Regions from separate parts of the Brevibacillus sp. RS1.1 genome, predicted to be linked through region 4. Evidence: riboswitches for the same ligand, from Rfam matches in the RefSeq annotation. Region 4 holds a riboswitch; each other region holds the start of a gene.
What was found. Region 4 has a riboswitch for cyclic di-AMP ahead of HP570_RS23755 (quaternary amine ABC transporter ATP-binding protein). Riboswitches for the same ligand answer to the same signal wherever they lie in the genome.

Region 1 (5,339 bases), on a different contig from region 4:
TGAATGGCGTTGTTCAACAAATTTTCCATGACACGGCGCAGCTTAGTCTCATCCGCTTCGATGTGTAGTTCATTGGAGATTCGCAGCTTCCATTGAAACGTGAGGCCTGCCTCTTTGATTCTTGGCAAATAGTCCTCAATGATTCCTCGCAAGAAGCTTTTGACATGAATGCGGTTAATGCTGAGTCGAACTTCGGAGCTTTGCGTGGTGAAGTCCTGCAGCTCGTCCAGCAGCTTTTCCAAGTCCGTCGTTTTTAGCTCGATTTTGCCCATCTGTTTCTGTATTTTGGTCATATCCGTCACGCGACCAGAGCCGATATATGAGGCATACCCTTTGATCGTGGTGAGAGGTGTACGGAAGTCGTGGGCGATCGAAGCAATCATTTCAGCCTGTCTTTCTTCCGCTAAGCGAAGCTCATCCACCATTTCCCCGAAATATCGAAAGAGTTGCCCGAATTCATCATGCGATCGATACGTAAATGTGACCAGCCGCTTCCCTTCCTGGATTTCTTGCGTGACGCGCGATAATTCGTTAACCGGACGTAGTATCCAGCGAACGAACAAAGCGAGCAGAACCAATCCTACCAGACTAATGCTTCCGTAAATAAACCAAAGCATCATGGAAACCCCTGTCGTAGCCATCATGTCGTAATCATCCGTGTAGAAATAAACAACAATCTCCCCTGTACGCGGTGGCTCCTGCTGAAAATGGTACTCAGCGACCACTTTGAGGTCATTTTGCTTAGCAGAATCGCCACGGCTTGATGAGGAGGGGGAAGGCATTTTTAAATTATAGGCGCTTGATGTTTTGCTGTAGATAGTGTTTCCATTGGCATCCTTCACGAGCATGCGGTACATCACGTCGTCTGGCAACTGCTTCTCAAGCTCCATGCGTTCGATTGGGTCCTTGAAATTACTGACGAGAAGCAGTTGATTGAGCATGACCTTCTCTGCGGCTTCCTTCTCAGCCTGGTACTGATTATGCCGGTCATTTTTGAGTTGAGCGACAATAATGTCTTGAAAAACAAATTTAAACAACAAAATGGTGAGTGTGAGCAAGGCAATGAAGGAGAGAAAAATTTTATTGCGCAAGCTCATTTAAAGCTTCTCCCCGATAAATACGTAGCCTGTCCCCCATTGTGTTTTAATGAATTGACGTTCCGTTTCCAGCTTCTCACGGAGGTTTTTAATATGGACCGTCACTGTATTGAGCGAGCCATAACCATATCCCCAAACACGGTCATAAATTTGCTCTCTTGTAAAGACGATGCCCGCATTTTCTGCGAGGAAGGTGAGTAGTTGGAATTCCTTGGTAGAGAGCTCGATCTTTTGGTTACATACATATACGGAATACGTTTCTTTATGAATTTCCAAGTCCTTGAATTTCAAAACCGTAATTGGAGAAGAGGCTGTTTCCTTCTCAGGCTGCTCTTCGGTATGCTTGCGAATGCGCTCATAGCGACGAAGGTGGGCACGAATGCGAGCGAGCAGCTCTTCTGTATCAAAAGGCTTCGTGATGTAATCGTCTGCGCCGATTTCAAAGCCGACTACCTTATCTACCGCTTTTCCTTTTGCACTGAGAAACAGTATAGGCAAATCCCACTCACGGCGAATTTGAGAGCAGAGCTCGTAGCCACTCATGTTGGGCATCATAATATCCAAAAGGATCAGGTTGGGACGCTCACCTTGGCTGAGCAGCGAGAGTGCGTCTTCTCCGCTTTCAGCAGAGGAAACGCTGAAGCCCTCGTTCTCCAAAATGTCTTCTAGCAGTTCAATAATCTCCAGATTGTCATCGACAATTAAAATGTGATCTTTCACCGGAACAACCCCCAGTTACTTCTATTAATAAGGAATACCATTCAAAGAATGGGTCTTGTCTATCATAACATGCTTTGCCCCTATCAGGGGAAGAAACCCCGTAAGTTATTAAGTTGTTCTAATATGTGAGGGTACCTCTTTAGACCAGGTACTAAATTTCGTCAGAAAAAGCCAGAGACGTAGTGTCCCTGGCTTTTATTATTTTGCCGAATGACTATTTTTTAGCTGGTTTTTCCGGCAACGATGCAGCTTGCACCGCTTTTTCCTTATTCGGAGTTTCTGCTTTCGCTAGAACAGGAGCACTGAGACGCTTGGCGCCTACATAACGCTTGCTCCAGTAGTATGGATCGTTCAACTTGGTGTTGACGACTCCACGACCAGATTCCGAGTGCACGAATGTGCCGTCTCCGATGTAGATACCCACGTGAGAAATGCTGCGACCGTTCGTATTGAAGAATACGAGATCGCCTGGTTGCAAATCTTTTCTGTCTACCTCTGTACCTAATTCGTACTGGGAAGCAGAATTGTGAGGCAGGTCTACACCTAACGCATCAAATACGTAGCGTGTGAAACCGGAGCAGTCAAAGCCTTTTTTGGACGAGCCGGAAGATTTGTAAGGGGTACCGTACAAGTCGCTGACAACTTCATGGAGAGTATTCTCCTCAGCAGCCTGTGCAGCGCCTGCCCCCATAGCAAGCAATCCAGCCATAAATAAAGATAAAACCATCTTGCGCAAAAGAAACTGCTCCCTTCGTGAGCCTACGAGGTTAGCTGAAGGGTTCGGTCGAAAGGACGCCCTAGGCTGCTAGGAGTAGCAACCATTCACCCCAAAAACGTGGTTCCCCCGTTTCCGCTAAGCGGAATTCGGCTATTTTTCGATGTTTTTTTACACGCACTCTTACGAAGATTCTACGCCAGTCCTTTTTTTCCTTCTTTTTATCTGTTCATTCACATATTCGTCACAAAGATAGCGTCAAATGCTGTAACGTTTTCGTTCGACAGTGCAAGCCGCCTTTCGACGTGGGCTTATTCCTGCCTTGCGGGAGAGCTCGTCCGATTAAGGCAGGAAAATGTCTCCGTCCAAGGACGGAGGGAAAAACCAACCGCACGCCCGTTATGGGAAGCCTATACCGAGGGCTACAATAAGGGCATAACGTTCCACAAGCACCACATGCAAAACGAATGGAGGTAAGCGAGTAATGAGCGAACGGTCTGGCAAAGTACTACTCGGGCTGGTTCTGCTGCTAGTCGGTGGGTTGGTTCTTCTCGATCTGGTGGGTATCGATATCGGAGACTTGCTCGGGTTTATCATTCCCGGCGTGATCATGATATACGGTGCCAAAAAGATCATGGGACAAACCGGTTCACGATTTTGGGGAATCCTGGTCTTCCTATTCGGGTTCCTGATGTTGATTGGCAAGCTTGACCTACTGTTTCACGCGCTTCTGGCCATTGGGGTGATTTATCTGGGATATCGCTTACTGCGTCCCAGCCAAGAACCTAAACAAGCGCCACCTGCTTGGGAGCGTGAATGGGCCCAAAAAGTATTAAAGGAAGATACGCTGGACACTTGGGAGAGAGATGTAAGAAGACGCCCACAGTAACGCCAATGTCGCAAGAGTCTTTTGGATGAACAATATGATGTGATATGATGAGGAGGAAAAAATAATGAGTATCTTTAAACGTTTGCGTGACCTGACAGTAGCTTCGGTAAATGATGCATTGGATTCGATGGAAGATCCGGTAGTAATGCTGAATCAATATATGCGTGACATGGAAGTAGAAATCGGACAAGTTGAAGTAGCGGTTGCCCGTCAGGTTGCACTGGAAAAGAAATTCCGTCAGCAATTGGACGAAGCCAATGCTCTGATCGAAAAACGTGATCGCCAAGTCAAGCTCGCCTTGACTGAAGGAGAAGACGAGTTGGCTCGTCGAGCACTCGCTGACAAGAAGCAGTACGAAGGCCGTGCAGCGGAATATGAAACGCTGTACCTGTCAGCATCCGAGTCAGCTACGCAAATGCGCGAGAAGCTGGCTGAGCTGAAGGAAGAGTTCTATAAAATGCGTGCGAAAAAGTTCACACTGATGGCACGTGCACAAGTAGCTCGTACACAAAAGCAAGTCAATCAAGCAGTTGTCGGTATCGGCAATCAGTCCGCAGGCCGTGGCTTCGCTCGCATGGAAGAGAAAGTCATGCGCATGGAAGCAGAAGCGCAAATGAGCGGGCAATGGCGCCAAACGAACCGCGCTTGGGAAAACGCTTTGTCTGAGCTGGAAAAGGATGATCTCGATGCAGAACTTGCTAGCATCAAAGCATCCATTAAGGAAGTAAAAACACCGGTAGCCAAACCAGTACAATCCTAATTCAACAGGAACTGGGGGACAAGGTGTAGAATAGAGTGTGTCAATTCGGCAGCCTGTGTACATCAGGCTGCTTTTCCCCTAGGAGGTACGATTCTTGCAGGACTTCTTGGTCTTTTTGCGGCGGTTTATCGCTGAGCCTGGACGCGTCGGTAGTATCATCCCTAGCTCTCGTTTTTTATGTGAGCAAATGTTGAAAAGCGTCGATTGGGCTTCAACCGATGTGATCCTGGAGCTGGGACCTGGTACAGGGGCATTTACCCAAACGATCTATCAGCGCTTGCATCCCGGCACACAGTACGTGCTCGTGGAACGAGATTCCCAATTTCGCTCTATGCTTCAATCACGTTTTCCCGATCTTCCTATCAGGGAGGAAGCGACTAAACTTAGGTCTTACTTGGAGGAGCAGGACCTTGCAGGTGCAGATGTCATTATCTCAGGTCTGCCATTCGCCAATTTTCAACAAGAGCTGCGGGCAGCAATTCTGGACGAAGTTCAATCTGTACTGAAGCCAGGGGGCCTATTTATTACATTCCAATATTCGCTACAACTCCAAGCTGAGTTGCAGGATCGTTTTCCCTGGGTCAAGATCGACTTTACCCTGTTGAACATTCCGCCTGCATTCATCTATACATGTCGTAATGGACAAAGTGAAAACGATCAGCGTGGGGCGTGAGAGAGGAGACTTTTGTGAAACTGTCCCGTTTACACAAAATGTTGGCTGGTGTCCTGATTATTTTTACGGGAATCGGTCTTTTGTTAGACAGTTTGGGTATCATATCGTTCGGTCTGTTTGATTTGTGGCCGATGGTGCTTATTTATTTTGGCCTTCGTTTGTGGGGGAATAAAAATCGGATTGGCGGAGGGATTCTATTCTCTCTGGGGACCATCATCGCGACGGACATGTGGTTTGGTGTCGGGATTGATGATCTGTTCCAGATTGCAGTACCAATCGTGTTTATTTATTTCGGCTTTCAGTTGATTCGGGGCAAGAACAGCAGACGAGATCGCCATGTGAATCAACCATTGGGAGAGAGTGGGACCCCATCTGCGGAGACGATTTTGACTAGTGATGCGAGTGCCCCGAATGACGTGAACGTTTCAACAGCGGAACGCCCTTGGCAAGACAACTGGAACAAATGGAAGCATGTTGGTGGCAAA
Region 2 (5,339 bases), on a different contig from region 4:
ATCGCAAGGATTTGCACCGGATACAAGATAAAAATAGAAAAAAATGGTGGAAATAAACGGAGCATAAACAGCAAGGAGATTGACTCATGAAACGTTGGAATATTATGGTGACAGGCTTCGGAACAGTAGGACAGCAGGTAGCCAGACTGCTGGAAGAGCGACGGGAGCGGTACCGCGAGCTATATGAAGCAGATGTCAGACTCGTGGGAATCGTTCGTTCATCCTCCGGCCTCTATGATGAGAACGGAATCGATCCAGGGAAATGGGCAGACTATGCTCATACAAAACAAGCAGGGAACGCATCTTGGAACGCGCTGGAATTTATCAAATCAGTTCAAGCAGACGTACTCATCGAGGCAGGTCCATCTGAAAAAGAGGGGGGACCTGGTCTGACTTATATTCGGTATGCATTGGAGAATGCCATGCATGCGATCGCGATTTCAAAAGGTGCGCTTGTTGTTGATTATGCTGGTTTGGCCGCTCTTGCCAAAAAACATGGTACCGCGTTGAAAATTAGTGGGGCAACAGCAGCAGCTCTGCCGACGATCGATCTTTTGCAGTATAACTTGGCAGGCTGTGAAGTAAAACGAGTCGAAGGTATTTTTACAGGAACGACGAACTTCGTGCTAACAAAAATGATGGAAGAGGGGCTCACCTGTACAGCAGCTGTCGAGCTCGCTCAGAAGATGGGGATTGCCGAACCGGATCCCTCCTACGATATCGATGGTTGGGATACAGCTTCGAAGCTCACGATCCTGGCAAACGCTGCTTTTGGCGGGCAAGTAAATCTAACCGATATCGAACGCGCAAGTATTCGCGAAATAACCACGTTCCAAATCGAGACGTGGAAAAAGCATACGAAGATTCCCAAGCTGATCGGAACGATTCAAAAGGAAGCGAATGGTACGGTTTCTGTAGCAGTTGAGCTGTGTGCGGTGGATTTTACCCATCCGTTTGCATCCGTATCAGGTACGACAAAAGCCATCCGGGTAGAAACAGATGTCATGGGGGATTTATTGGTCGTTGGAGGAAAATCAGATCCTGTCGCGGCAGCAGCGGCTGCCTTAAAAGACCTTGAACATATTATTAGCAGATAGGTTCATTTGCATGTGCTTCCAGTGTTCCTTAGGAATGAGTCGTTTAGAGCCGCGTGCATACTAGGGATGTACCACCAAAAACGGCGAGGGGGCCATACGGATGAAACAATCGTCTGATGTCAATGCCGAGCTGCAGCAAGTATCTGCTTACCCAACCAAGCAAGAAATGAATCAAAAGGACGTTGCTTTGCTAGATGAGCAGGAAAGCTGCTGTACCCCCAAAAAACAGGCTTCTGAAACACAGCCGGATTAATGTCTACACGAAAAAGCCGGGTCTCGATTAAGAGACACCGGCTTTTCGTTTCGTGCAAAGCGTGTTACCCGATAAATTCTTGTACCCAGTAGCCATTTGTGAAGCCTACACCAATTTTTGTGAAGTCAGGGTTCATAATGTTTTGGCGGTGGCCTTCACTGTTCATCCATTGTTGCATGACTTCTTGTGGACTCTGTTGACCCATGGCGATATTCTCACCTGCTGTCGAGTATTGAATGCCATACTGCTTCATCATGTCAAATGGGGAACCGTACGTTGGGCTGTTGTGGTCAAAATAGTTGTTAGCAGACATATCTTGTGCTTTTGCCAACGCTACTTTGGACAGTGTTGCATCCATTTGAACAGGCTTGAGACCTGCTTTTGCACGTTCTTGGTTTACCAAATCCGCGACTTGTTTCGCAAAATCACCCGTCTTAGCTTGATCCGCTTGTTTTACTGGAGCGGCAGGCTCAGTGACATTATTGGTAGGTTGTGCTGGTGCTGTTTGTACTAGTTGTGCTGGTGTTTGTTGTACTGGAGCTTGTTGTACGGGTGCTTGTTGGAAAGATCCTGGTTGATACGGGCATGGTTGTTGTACAGGTGTAGCTTGTCCTTGCTTAACAGGTTGCATCAGCTGTACTGCTTGTGGCTGGCCAGGAACAAAGCCTTGCTTTTGGAAAAAGTTAAGGAACTGTTGAGCATTTGGTGCTTTTTGGAATTGTCCCATATTTTGACCCACATTGAATTGGAATTGTCCGTTCTTCAATGGGCAGTTAGATGCTGCGGAAGCAGAAGAAGCAAACCCTGTCAAAGCCAAGCCCAGACCAAGAGTCATCGCGATTGTAACAGAACCAAAACGTTTCATAAAACAAATCTCTCCTTTTTTTTGCCTACGAGGTTAGTTGTCGGATTCGGATTGAGGAAACAACCCTACGCCAGTTTGGCGATTCACCCCAATGTGGAATAGCTCATCCACAAAAAAGTCCCCCGCACTTCCTTTTCAAAGAGGAAGTCTCGGCTTATTTCGTTTGGCATGAACAACGATATCAAACAATCCCAATCGAAATAAAGGAGTAATATATGGCAAATAGCTAGAATCGTTGATAAATTAGGCTCATTTCGTTTCGTTTGATTGTTCCTTCCAGGCAGTTAAGCCGCCTTCCAATGCTTTTGCATGAAAACCATGCTCACGAAGGAGAGCCGCAGCTTTTTGAGCTTTGTTACCTGTTGTACATAAGGTAACGATTTGCACATTTTGCGCGAGTTTTTCGGTTTCTTCATCAAGCGGCTTGTCCTGTTCTTTCATAAGAAGATAGGGGACGTTTTGCGTCGATGCGTTTTCGTGAACGAGGCTGCCGGAAACAAATTTCTCGGCGTCGCGTACGTCCAATAAAAGTACGGGCACTTTCTTTTCAAGCATTTCAGATAATTGAATGGTTGTCAAAATATGATTTTGCAATGTAATCCCTCCCAATCCTATTGTATCAGAGTCCCGCTTCGTCCAGAATAAGGGTGAACGGTTGCTTTTTTTGGACAACCATGGTAGAATGAGGTTGCTACTTGAAAAATTGATACCTAATCATTCATCGAGGTGTTTGTATGCTGATGGATAACATTTTTGGATCCCCGATTCACACTGGCGCGGTCATCGGAGCCGCAAGGATGGAAGAGAGGAAGGGCTTTCATTGTTTTAGGTTTTCAAAAGGTTTAGTTTTTTATTTTGCAGTTCCGTCCTATGACATTCACATTTTTGCCGGGTAGGTAAAATTCACATATCATGAAGGCGTATCATCGCACATGATCTGGTATTTCTTCATGATATGTGAGCTTTATTTGCTTCGGTAAATATGACTAGCATATTCAAATCAATTTTTGGAGGTTTTTTCAAATGCAAACGAACGGAACAGTAAAATGGTTTAACGCAGAAAAAGGTTTCGGTTTCATTCAAGTAGAAGGCGGAGACGATGTATTCGTACACTTCAGCGCAATCCAAGGTGACGGTTTCAAAACTTTGGACGAAGGTCAAAAAGTTCAATTCAACATCGTTCAAGGCAACCGTGGCCCACAAGCTGAGAACGTAGTAAAACTGTAAGTCTCCTTTTCAAAGAAACTGTCCTTTCGAGGGCAGTTTCTTTTTTTGTCGTGGTCGTAGAAGCAAAAAGGCGTTGGGATCGTCCCAAGCGCCTTTTCCTGCATGCGAATGGATAAAAAAAGGAACTATGGCGTCCCACCATAATTCCTCATTTTCTTCCTGCAAGATAGTTAAATACAAGTTTCGATTTCGACAGTTTGGAACTGACTGTCAAGAACGGTAAGACCAACAACTTGACCGCCGCCGATAGTAGTACGGCCATAAGTGGTGAGAAGGACATTTCTGTTGTTTTCTGCTACGGTAAGGCGGACTTCATAGTGGAAAGAAGCGGGGATCAGCGCATTGAAAGCAGTTCGAGTATTCGCTGGGATAAATTGCGTGATGTCAAGCAAGGTGCTAACTGGATTCGTTTGCGTAACTGCGTTACCCCAGTTTAATACTTGCACACGTACTTCAACCGGTTCTGTGTTCAGATTTACCAGGTCGAGGTGAGCGGTGAGAGCACGGGCGAGGTTGTTTTGCAAAATACCGGTCGTTCTCACAGTATTTCTTCTTGGGCGTTTGTGATTTCTTTTTTCCGAATTACCTTGATCGTCGTCGTATTCGATTTCAGACATCCATGTTCACTCCATTCTTGTTAATCTAGTGGGACAATAATACGATATTGTTTCTTGTCTTAATTCGTAACGGCGAACGTAAGGGGACGAGTACCTATTTTTGATAGAGGATGGTGGAGGGTTTGGGAGATAGAACTGTATGCAAACAACTTGACTATACAGCTCGATTTGATTGGGGATACGAAGGGGTAGAACAGGTCGGGGCAGCATCGGATATGATCGTCATTATCGATGTGCTCTCCTTCAGCACGTGTGTCGATATCGTAACGGGACGAGGAGGTATCGTCTATCCTTATCAGGTAAAGGATGAGTCAACCGTAGCATTCGCCAAACAAAAAGCAGCGCTGCTCGCTGGAAAACGCGGAGAACCAGTCTCCCTTTCACCCACCTGTTTGAAAACGGTTCCAATGGGAAGTAGAATCGTATTACCCTCGCCAAACGGATCGACCTGTACCGTGTTGGCGAAGAAAACAGGTGCGAAGGTAATCGCTGCGTGCTTGCGAAACGCGCCATCTGTGGCCAGATACATACAGCAGCAGAATGGAACCGTAACCGTCATTGCTTGCGGTGAACGGTGGGGAAATGGAGCATTGCGACCTGCTATTGAAGATATGATTGCGGCAGGTGCGCTGCTTCATGAATTGAAGGGATATCGATTGTCACCAGAGGCCGAAATAGCAGTGGCAGCCTTTCGATCGGCTCAAGATCATCTTCCTGCTTACTTGCAGAAATGTGCTTCTGGCCAAGAACTGATCAGTATGGGGTACCCGGAAGATGTCGAACTTGCAGCGCAGTGGAATCAGAGTGGCGCAGTTCCAGTGCTTAACGATGATTTTGCGTACGAAGCGATTTAGTCTTTTCGCATAAAGAATCCCTCATTCGGTAACCATGGTTATGAACCACACATGAGAAAAACTGGACAGGGAGGATTCATATGGATGAAAAGAGCAAGTCCATCAGCCAGGCAGAAGATAATATCCTGACGAATCGTCAAGGCCATCCGATCACAGACAACCAGAACTTGCGGACAGTTGGAAATCGCGGGCCAACCGTTCTGGAGAATTACGATTTTCTTGAAAAAATTACGCATTTTGATCGGGAGAAAACACCTGAGCGTGTCGTGCATAGTCGAGGTGCAGGAGCACATGGCTATTTCGAAGCGTATGGAACCGTTGGTGATGAGTCGATTTCTACGTACACGAGGGCAAAGCTGTTTTCGGAGCGTGGGAAAAAAACGCCTGTGTTTGTGCGGTTTTCTACGGTAAATCATGGCACACATT
Region 3 (5,339 bases), on a different contig from region 4:
TTTACTTTGGCATAGGCGAACTGGAACGTTTGGGCCAAGAAGCAAAATCATTAGGCCAAAAAGCATTGCTCGTTACAGGCGGCAATGCTGCCAAACGTACAGGACTTTTGGACCGCGCCAAGGCTCTGTTGCAGGAAGCTCAAGTGGCGTATCTTGTTTTTGACAAAATCGAACCGAATCCGCGTACGGCAACGGTTGATGCCGGAGCTGCGCTTGCGCGTGAGCATCAGTGTGACTTCATTCTGGCTATCGGTGGCGGCTCCGTAATGGATGCCTCCAAAGCGATTGCGGCAGCAGCCGTTTCCGGACGCCCGATTTACGATTACATGCGGGGAAATCCGAGCGGTTCTGGTCAATTACTGGTACCCGTTCAGGAAGCACTGCCGATCATGACCGTCCCGACAGTAGCCGCTACTGGTTCGGAAGCAAACCATATCAGCGTCCTGACTCATTGGGACACGCATGAAAAATCTTCGATCAACGGTCCAGCACTTTACCCGAAGATTGCCATTCTCGATCCGTCTGTCACCTTTACCGTTCCGGCTCGCGTCACAGCAGAGTCTTGCGCCGATATCTTTTCCCATCTGTTTGAAAACTATTTGATCAGCGCGGAAGGAACCCACGTTCAGGACGGGATTTCCGAAACACTCATTCGCCTCGTCGTCGAGCACTCCATCACAGCGTTCCAGCAACCAGACAACGCTGAAGCACGATCCACCCTTTTATGGGCGAGCACATTGGGCATCAGTCCCTTCGCTGCTGGCGGTCGCGGTGCTGGCATGCCGTTGCACGGAATTGAACATCCGCTGAGCGGAATCTACGATATGGCTCACGGTCGTGGACTGGCGATCCTGTCCCTTCCTTATTTCGAACAAGTGATATTGCAAGACCGTCCCGAGAGACTAGCCCGTATGGGACGTCATTGTTTTGGCGTTATGGTGGAGAATGAGAGCGAAGCAGCACGAGCAACGATTGATGCCGTTCGCCGTTGGTATGAGCGTATGGGAATCACAGAACGTCTGTCTGACTTCGGTGTGACCAAACAATCACTGGTCCAAATGGCTGAGGAAGCGGTTCGCATCGGCGGACGCGGAATCGGGTATCTGCCTAGCTCACGAAAATTGAATGAATCCGATGTAATCGCGATCTACGAGGCTTGCCTGTAATGGAAGCATCAAACACACTGGCGAGCCTACGCTCAGTTATGTAATAATACAAATTAATCATTAATCAAAATTATTTTACTACGGAGGTTACCACCATGGCAGATCCACGCATTAATGAACTGGCAAGCCGTCTCGTCCGTTACTCACTCCATTTGCAAAAAGGCGAAAAAGTTCTGATCGAAAATACAGGCCTGCAACCTGAACTCGTTCGTGCACTTGTGCGTGAATCATTTGCAGTTGGGGCTCTGCCTTTGGTCACCTTAAAAGACCAGGAAGTCATGCGTGCACTCTATCAAGGCACGAGCGAAGAACATATGGCTCTGATGGCAAAATACGAGTATGACCGGATGAAGGACATGGACGCTTACATCGCCATTCGCGCCTACGACAACATCAACGAGTATGCCGACGTACCGGACGACAAAATGGGCATTTACGCTCGTGTCCTGTATCAACCTGTACATACGAACGAGCGCGTTCCGAACAAACGCTGGGTTGTACTGCGCTACCCAAACAAGTCGATGGCACAGCTGTCCAAAATGAGTCTCGAGAGCTTTGAGGACTTCTACTTCTCCGTCTGCAATCTGGACTACGCGAAAATGTCAGCTGCCATGACTCCGTTGAAAGAGCTGATGGAGCGCACCGATCGCGTACGCATCGTCGGTCCAAAAACGGACCTGCGCTTCTCCATAAAAGGAATCAATGCCATCAAGTGTGACGGTAAACGCAATATCCCGGATGGCGAAGTATACACCGCTCCTGTACGCGATTCCGTGGAAGGAACGATTTTCTACAACGCGGCATCAATCTACAACGGCATTACCTTCAATGATGTTCAGTTCACTTTCAAAGAAGGCAAAATCGTGGAAGCGACCAGCTCCAATACTAAAGCATTGAACGACATCCTCGACACGGACGAGGGCGCACGTTATATCGGAGAATTCGCGATCGGCTTCAACCCGCACATCCTCCACCCGATGCTGGACATCCTGTTTGACGAAAAAATCGCGGGCAGCTTCCACTTCACGCCAGGGAATGCTTACACAGTAGCAGACAACGGCAACCGCTCCTCCGTTCACTGGGACTTGGTCCAAATCCAACGCCCTGAATACGGCGGCGGCGAAATCTGGTTTGACGATGTGCTTATTAGAAAAGATGGGCGCTTTGTGTTGCCAGAGCTGGAAGGCTTGAACCCGGAGAATTTGATTTAAACGAAATGAATGAAAAAAAGGGTTAGGGAATGAGTTCCCTAGCCCCTTTTCTATTGTTCAGAGAAAATAAAGTGTTAGACTGGCCTATTTTACAGGCGACACTGTAAGCGGGATTGGTGAGTGTCGAACTCCACCCTCTCAATAAAACAAGAGATATTCTTATTAATCCTACCAAATTTTACGGGTTTCTTTCACCGGTGAATCTCTGTTATTCTAGGTCATGCCAAACAAAACAGCCGAAACTTCCTCTCGAATGGAAGTGCGGGGGAGCTTTTTTACTTGCAGATGAGAGATCTGCATGGGGTGAATCGCCAAAGTGCGTAGGGTTGTTTCCTCAATCCGAATCCGTCAACTAACCTCGTAGGCCAAAAAAAGGAGACGATGTGAATATGAAACGCCTTGGTACTATTGCAATCGCGACATTGGGATTGGGATTTGTTCTTTCCGGCTTTTCTAACACAGCTTCTGCCGCTACCACATGTCCGCAATACGGGTATCAACCATATATGCAACCTGTCCAACCGCAAATGCAAGCACCTTACGCAGCACCAGCGAATCAACAGCAGCCAGCTCAACAGCCAGTAAAACAAGCTAACCAACAAGTGGATGCTTCCTCTGTTGGGAAGCAAGTAACTGATTTGGTAAACCAAGAGCGTGCAAAAGCAGGTCTGAAGCCAGTGGAACTGGATGCTTCCCTGAACAAAGTTGCACAAGCAAAAGCGGCTGATATGTCCAACAACAACTACTTTGACCATACAAGCCCTACGTATGGCTCTCCATTTGACATGATGAAACAATTCGTTGTATCTTCTAGGACCGCGGGTGAGAACATCGCCATGGGTCAACGCACCGCTGAGGAAGTCATGAACCAATGGATGAACAGTGAAGGACACCGTCAAAACATCATGAATCCTTCCTTCACCAAAATCGGTGTAGGCTTTGTGAATGGATACTGGGTACAAGAATTCATCGGATAATGAATTTAGATATAAATGCCGAGTCCTCTAGCGGGGACCCGGCTTTCTTATTTTTTCCCTGCCTTGTCTGGAGTGGCCCTTGAACATCTATCTCCGTGAAAAGCCAACAGCTAGCTTTATACGCTTTATTCAGATTTACTTCCCATTTCTAGCTCGTTTGTCTTTTCTTCATCCACCGATTCCGCACCTTCTCGAATTTTTTCTACAACTTCTTCAGATTTGAGTTGCTTGTGCGAAGGAAGTTCTAAAAAAGTAGAAGCACGTCGATCGAGCCACAAGCTTTCCTCACCTTCCCTATCAGTTGCAACGAAGATAAACCCACCTGAATAACTAAAGTACGTAATGTTTACATCTTCCCCGAGTGTATTTTTCATGTTCTCGTAAAGGTCAAACAATTCAGGACCAGTTTTTTCACCACCAGCCATGATTGGCTCTGTATCTGTTGCTAAAACTATACCTTTTACTTCATCCCCTTCCATAATGAAGGAAAGTTTTTCATCCGTTGAAGATAGTAGTCCTTGCATATTCGTATCGTTGTATTTACGTATTTTATCCGCTTCTGGTAAAACAGCTCCCTGAATCGAAAAGTTCGACAGGGCTACATTCCTACTCGATTTGCTTAAGGGGTGGTTCTCTTTGTTACGTGCCTGTTCCATCTTTTTATATGCCTGTAGTGCTTCCTTATCCCCTTGGTTAATGGCCCCAGCCCAAGTAGCCAATGATATTCCAGCAACAATTACCGCACCTATCAATGTCCATGTGTATTTATTCATAACTCCCCCAAAGTTAATTCATTTCGATACAGGAATATTATACCAATTTTTCAAATCTCAATGAATTATGCAATAAAAAAATGGAGACATTGAAGCGTCTCCATTTTTTATTTTTGCCATCATTTCATCCATACGGCAGCCTGACCTCAAAACACGTACGAATCAAATCACTTTGGACAGAAATCGTTCCCCGATGCTTCTCGACGATATTTTTTGCAATAAACAAGCCGAGTCCTGTTCCTCCCCCTTGATGCGTTCGCGCTTTGTCGCCTGTAAAAAACATTTCAAAAATATGCGGCAGCGCCTCCTCAGGTATCTGGTCGCCGTAATTCATGATTTGCACAACCACTTCATCGCCCTCACGATAAGCGTTCAAATCGATAAACTGGCCATCTCCCCCGTAGCGTATCGCGTTGGTCAGGATATTCTCAAATACGCGCGCCAAAAGCTCCCCATCTCCCACGATCACTAATTGGGCAGCAACCGTACACCGCGCGACGAGCTCATTTTTCTCAAAGGAAGGATACATCTCCTCATTTAACTGGACAAGCAATTCACTCAAATCAATGGCCTTTTGCTCGATGGTAACCATGCCGTAATTCATTCTCGTAATTTCGAAGAGCTCATCAATCAGCTTTTCCAATCGATGCGATTTGGTAAGAGCAATCGTCGCATAATGCCGCATCTGTTCTTGTGTTATCTGCTCATCTTGCAAAATGAGATCCAGATAACCCAGAACAGATGTCAGTGGTGTACGCAAATCATGCGCCAGATTCAAAACAAGCTGATCCTTGCTGCTTTCGGCGAAATCTCCTCTTTCTACCGCCTTTTGCAGCATTTCGCTTGCTAGATTGATATCCTTGGCGATTTCTGCAAACTCATCATTGGATGGAATATGGACATGCCGTGTAAAGTCTCCACTCGCGAGATAATGAATGCCCGTAGAAATCTCCCGAAAGTAGCCAGCATACCGTTTGGTCAGGAGATAGAAAAACAAGATCGCAATGGGAGCAAAGACAATCAAAAAGAAATTGATATCCCCCATCTCCTTGATGAAATAGCGAACCTGGGTGAGTGGATCTTCGTACTTAACCCCCACCCGATAGTAAAACTGGAGCACTTTATAGAGCAGATAGGTTACGATAGCGGCCAGAAGCATGCCAAACCCAAGAAGCCCAAGCATTTTGAAACGAAAGCTATGTCTCCCCTTCG
Region 4 (5,339 bases):
AATGCCCACCGGAATCCCGATAGCGATCGAAATCATGGTGGCAGTGAGGACGAGTCCCAATGTCTCCATCGTTTCATCCCAGTACCCCAAGTTGTGGATGAGAGAAAGTCCAACAACCGTAAAGACCATGGACGCTCTCCCTGCAAAAACCCACGCAGCGGCCCCCAGCAGCAAGATGAGAATCAGCGAAGGTATCTCTGCCAAAACCGTAGAACAGTAAGTCACCATCGTGGAAATGACGATAGCCACCGGATCAAACAATACCCCTTTGTACTGGCCCAGCACCTCCACGAACCCTTCCATCCAACCGCCAATCGGTAGCTTAGGCACGACGTCCATCACTCATCACCTCTGCTCTCTGATGTTCTTGGACATTGACTTTGCCTACCAGCCCGCCTAGCACCGCTCCTTTTACGATGACACCCAACAAACGCTGCTGCTCGCCCACTACCGCAATCGGGACATGCAGGTCTGCCATCATCGGGAACAAGCTGTGCAGACGTGCGTCAGGCGAAACGGTAGGGAGGTCGGTTTTCATGATTGCCTCCAGCGAATCTCCCGTACTGATCGCGAGTGATACGTCATACGCCGTAATCAATCCGAGCAGTGTGCGCTTTTTGTCCACGACGTACAAGCTGGACACGCCATTATCCATCATGAGTTGCAGTGCCACTCGGGCCCCTTTGTCAGGCGTGATTGCTTCTGCCCGTTTCATCACATTTTCAGCAACGAGCACCCTGGACAGGTCGGCATCCTCCACGAACTTCCGCACGAATTCATCCGCTGGGTCAGCCAGGATTTCTTCTGGGCGGCCGATTTGAATGATCTGCCCGTCTTTCATAAAGGCAATCCGGTCGCCCAGTCGCAACGCCTCATGCAAGTCATGTGTAATGAACAGGATCGTCTTTTTCATCGTCATCTGAAGCTCCAGCAGCTCATCCTGCATATCTTTTCGAATGAGCGGGTCCAGTGCACTGAACGCTTCGTCCATCAAGAGAATATCTGGATTATTAGCCAACGCCCGCGCCAATCCGACTCGTTGACGCATACCTCCGCTCAATTGATCTGGGTACGCATTTTCCCACTCGGTCAATCCAACGAGCGCGAGCGCTTCCCGTGCTTTTTCTTGTCGGAGCCCTGGTGGTACTTGTTGAATCTCCAAACCAAACTCCACGTTTTCCCGTACCGTCCGCTGCGGAAACAGGGCGAAGTTTTGGAAAACCATCCCGAGCTTCTTCCTCCGCACCTCGCGCAAAGCTGTCGCCTTCATGGCCACGATCTCTTCCCCATCGATCTCGATGCTTCCGCTCGTTGGGTCAATCAGTCGATTACACAGTCGGATTAAGGTTGATTTGCCGCTGCCGGATAGGCCCATGATGACGAAGATTTCGCCTTCCTCGACTTCAAAGCTGACCTGATTGACACCGATGGACTGGCCGGTTTGCTTGTAAATTTGTTCTTTTTTACGTCCTTCCGCCAGCAGCTTCAAGGCCAGCTCGGGCTGCTTGCCAAACACTTTTGTAAGTTGATGGACTTTCATTTTGGACATGATATCCCTCATCCTTCGTTTTTTCGTAAATGTAAAAAGCCCGCGAAGCTTCCACACTCCAGCAAACCTAAGCAGGCACGCTTGATTTTTACTCGTGTAGAAAATCCGCAGGCTTACGGAATACCTGGCGTCCATTGTCAGGACTCCCTGTACTCTGTCTTCCCGATTTCGATTGTCAGCGGTTTATGTCGTACCGACTGCCTCCCAGCGATCCACACCATTTCCTTCACGACTGTATCGCGTAAGCTGCTCGTCGATATTTCCATAAAAAAATAGACCGATCCATCCTTTTTCTCCAGAACAAAGGTCCCAAAGAAAAAGCCTGTATCGGCCTATCACACGCCCGCAAGGAATCCCCTTGTTGCGCATAAAATGCCTAGACTTTATCCATCCATGACCTTCCCTGCTTTGGCCGACGAGGTTAGCTGACGGGTAGGATGGCAGAGAAGACATTTCCTCATCCCTCCTGATCACTCAGGATTAACCCCAAAAGATTGGTTCCCCCGCTTCCGAGAATATCGGAACTAGGCCGTATGTGTTGTTTCTTATTGAAGCGTGATTGTGATTTGAATTATACGCTGGCTTCCAGTTATTGTGAACGTTCGTTTAGCATGGTTTTAACCGGATTACGGCTTTCTTTATGAGTCGGATTGGATTAGCTGTTCGTTGCTTATTCGGTTGAAGGATTAGTGCGTTATACTCGCTGTTGTGGTGGGGAGGAAACAGGAGAAAACGCTCAGATTCTTGGAACCCCTGCGCGGGAGCATGGGGTGCCCGGCTCCGTGAAAAAAAGCGAAACCGCGTCCAAAGTAGTCCATCAGGATGTGGCTCAGAGGTGGACGCTAAAGGCAGTTTCGCTTTTTTTCACTGCGCCTCGGTAGGTGTGTCCAAAGATCTTCGCTTATTTCACCTGTTTCCTCTACGAGCTGTTGAGGTTCTACGCTTTTTTAAAGACTTTTTGAATGATGCTTTCAAGATGTAAACAATAGCCGCTTGGGAAGAAGAACATTTCCAGTCCTAGCGCCTCTGGAGCCCTACTTAGCGGAGAAATGAATGGCGGGGGTTGTCAGCTTCAACCTCTGCGAATACATCCTCGAAACTCTACTTTTGAAGCGCTCCCGACATTTATTTCGTAGCGGACAGTCTAACCCCTTGCGGGGCGTAGGTGGAAGCGTAGACTGGAAATGGGCTTCTTCCCCTCCCCTACAGCCACTTTTACCTCAACACCAAAAAGCCCCCGCCTCAATGAATCAGGCAGGAGCTTTGCTTTTCAAAGATACAATGATTAAACGACGTCGTAACCTTGGTCTTCAATAGCTTCTTTCACTGCATCGAGAGTCAAGTTGCTCTCGTTATAGGAAACCTCAACCTTTTTTTCAGCCAGGTTTACTTTGCCTTCTGCACCAAGATCTTTCAATGTGTTCTCGATGCGCGCTACGCATTTATTGCAAGACATGCCCTCTACGTTCAATGTGATATTTGTCATGATCAATCTCTCCTTGCATTTTATGTTGTATAGGTAAGGCGGACGAAGCCGCTTGTTACTGTTGTTACAGCTTCACTCGTTGCAGTCTTAGTGCGTTGAGTACGACGGATACGGAGCTGAAGGCCATTGCGGCACCGGCAAGCCATGGAGCGAGTAAGCCGATTGCGGCAATTGGGATGCCCAAGGTGTTGTAGGCCAATGCCCAGAACAGGTTTTGCTTGATGTTGCGGATGGTGAGCTTACTCATCTCGATGGCGTCTGCGACACTAGTCAGTTCGCCGCGCATCAGGGTAATATCGGCTGCTTCCATCGCCACATCTGTACCTGTACCGATTGCCATACCGACGTCAGCGGTAGCGAGTGCAGGAGCATCGTTGATACCATCGCCGACCATCGCGACTTTTTTGCCTTGTTCTTGCAGTTTTTTCACTTCTGCGGCTTTGCCTTCAGGCAGGACTTCTGCGATGACGTGATCGATTCCTGCTTCACGGGCAATGGCCTCGGCGGTTTGACGGTTGTCACCGGTCATCATGATCACAGTCAATCCCATTGCTTTCATACGCTGAACCGCTTGCTTGGAGGTTGGTTTGATCGTATCCGCTACGGCAATCAAACCAGCGAGCTTGCCTTCGACGACTGCGAGCATCGCCGTTTTACCGGAGCGCTCCAGTGCCAGCATGGTATCGGACACTGCTTGGTATGAAATTTGATGTTTTTCCAGCAAACGGCGGGTACCGACGAGTACTTCTTTGCTGGAGACGGTGGCCCGGATACCGAAACCAGGAATGGCTTCAAACGAACCCGTATCAGCCACAGTGATTCCTTTATCCGCAATACCGCGAACGATAGCTTGAGCCAATGGGTGCTCGGAGTTTTTCTCAGCGGCACCGACTAAAGAGAGCAGCTCTTGTTCTTCGATATCAATGGCGATGACGTCTGTCAGTTCTGGCTCGCCTTTGGTTACAGTCCCTGTTTTATCGAGGACGATCGTATCCAAGTGGTGAGCCGTCTCCAGATGCTCCCCGCCTTTGAACAGGATGCCCAGCTCAGCTGCGCGTCCAGAGCCCGCCATGATTGAGGTCGGTGTTGCCAAACCGAGGGCGCATGGGCAAGCGATTACGAGTACGGCAATTGCTTTTTCCAAAGCCTCACCGAAGTTGCCAGGTATAACGAAAAAGTACCAGATCAAGAAGGTAAGAATAGCAATCCCTACTACGATTGGGACAAAAATCCCGGAGATGCTGTCAGCTACACGCTGAATCGGTGCTTTTGTTCCTTGTGCTTCTTCCACTACTTTAATGATTTGCGCCAGAGCCGTTTCTTTTCCGACTTTGGTTGCCTGGACCTTCAAAAAGCCGTTTTTGTTCAAGGTGGCGCCGATGACGGTATCGCCTGCAGCTTTATCCACCGGAATACTTTCGCCAGTCAGCATGGACTCATCTACTGCGGACTGCCCTTCCATGACGATGCCATCGACAGGTACTTTGTCGCCTGGCTTCACGTGAACGACGTCGCCTAGTCTCACTTCTTCTACAGGAATGGTCATTTCGACGCCATCTCGTACGACTACTGCTGTTTTTGCTTGCAAGCCCATCAGCTTGCGGATCGCTTCCGAAGAACGTCCCTTTGCTTTCATTTCAAACAATTTACCCAAAACGATCAACGTGATCAGTACCGCACTGGTCTCAAAGTACAGCTCCAACATGTGGCCACCATGAGCACCGATGGAGTTGATCGCGACCCATAAACTATAGAAATAAGCTGCCGAGGTACCGAGAGCAACCAGCACATCCATGTTGGCACTCTTGTTGCGAAGGGCTTTGAAAGCTCCGACGTAAAACTGTGCTCCGATGATGAATTGTACCGGTGTGGCCAATGCGAGCTGTACCCACGGATTCATCAAGCTTTCAGGCAGCCAGATAAACGAGGTGAAGGAAAAGTGGCTCACCATCGACCAGAGCAGTGGGAGCGACAGAATCGCGGAAATCCAGAACTTGCGGGTCTGCCGTTTGATTTCTTCCTGGCGACGATCTACTTTTTCTTCTTCTTTTCCATCTTCCTTGCGAGTCGCCTGATACCCTAGCTTCTCTACCTTTTGAATAAGGTCCGTCACACTTACCTGTGAGGAATCGTACTCGACAGTGGCTGTTTCCATCGCCAGGTTCACGTTTGCCTTTAGAACCCCAGCTGTTTTGTTCAAGCCTTTTTCGATCCGTGTGGAGCAAGCCGCACACGTCATTCCCGAGATGTTTAGCTCCACCTTGTCAGAGACGACGCCATAGCCGAGCGATTCAATTTTGGAGC

Region 1: linked by a shared signal. The riboswitch ahead of HP570_RS25730 (C40 family peptidase) and the one ahead of HP570_RS23755 (quaternary amine ABC transporter ATP-binding protein) in region 4 are both predicted to bind cyclic di-AMP.
Region 2: linked by a shared signal. The riboswitch ahead of HP570_RS00560 (CAP domain-containing protein) and the one ahead of HP570_RS23755 (quaternary amine ABC transporter ATP-binding protein) in region 4 are both predicted to bind cyclic di-AMP.
Region 3: linked by a shared signal. The riboswitch ahead of HP570_RS19790 (CAP domain-containing protein) and the one ahead of HP570_RS23755 (quaternary amine ABC transporter ATP-binding protein) in region 4 are both predicted to bind cyclic di-AMP.

What each region holds. Positions count from the first base shown of each region.
Region 1 covers NZ_JABSVA010000012.1:58,615-63,953, reverse strand. The annotation lists gene HP570_RS25740 (sensor histidine kinase) at 1-1,097, opposite strand, end outside; gene HP570_RS25735 (response regulator transcription factor) at 1,098-1,817, opposite strand; gene HP570_RS25730 (C40 family peptidase) at 2,032-2,553, opposite strand; cyclic di-AMP (ydaO/yuaA leader) riboswitch at 2,558-2,697, opposite strand; gene HP570_RS25725 (LiaF transmembrane domain-containing protein) at 3,017-3,421, shown strand; gene HP570_RS25720 (PspA/IM30 family protein) at 3,486-4,181, shown strand; gene HP570_RS25715 (class I SAM-dependent methyltransferase) at 4,276-4,854, shown strand; gene liaF (cell wall-active antibiotics response protein LiaF) at 4,869-5,339, shown strand, end outside.
Region 2 covers NZ_JABSVA010000001.1:146,828-152,166, reverse strand. The annotation lists gene def (peptide deformylase) at 1-56, shown strand, start outside; gene HP570_RS00570 (homoserine dehydrogenase) at 87-1,097, shown strand; gene HP570_RS00565 (hypothetical protein) at 1,198-1,350, shown strand; gene HP570_RS00560 (CAP domain-containing protein) at 1,415-2,215, opposite strand; cyclic di-AMP (ydaO/yuaA leader) riboswitch at 2,223-2,380, opposite strand; gene HP570_RS00555 (rhodanese-like domain-containing protein) at 2,465-2,809, opposite strand; gene HP570_RS00550 (cold-shock protein) at 3,239-3,442, shown strand; gene HP570_RS00545 (hypothetical protein) at 3,613-4,059, opposite strand; gene HP570_RS00540 (2-phosphosulfolactate phosphatase) at 4,173-4,913, shown strand; gene HP570_RS00535 (catalase) at 4,994-5,339, shown strand, end outside.
Region 3 covers NZ_JABSVA010000006.1:64,878-70,216, reverse strand. The annotation lists gene HP570_RS19800 (iron-containing alcohol dehydrogenase) at 1-1,166, shown strand, start outside; gene HP570_RS19795 (aminopeptidase) at 1,262-2,377, shown strand; cyclic di-AMP (ydaO/yuaA leader) riboswitch at 2,602-2,759, shown strand; gene HP570_RS19790 (CAP domain-containing protein) at 2,767-3,354, shown strand; gene HP570_RS19785 (hypothetical protein) at 3,480-4,127, opposite strand; gene HP570_RS19780 (sensor histidine kinase) at 4,252-5,339, opposite strand, start outside.
Region 4 covers NZ_JABSVA010000009.1:149,601-154,939, forward strand. The annotation lists gene HP570_RS23750 (ABC transporter permease) at 1-339, opposite strand, end outside; gene HP570_RS23755 (quaternary amine ABC transporter ATP-binding protein) at 323-1,549, opposite strand; cyclic di-AMP (ydaO/yuaA leader) riboswitch at 1,944-2,090, opposite strand; gene HP570_RS23765 (cation transporter) at 2,835-3,035, opposite strand; gene HP570_RS23770 (heavy metal translocating P-type ATPase) at 3,100-5,339, opposite strand, start outside.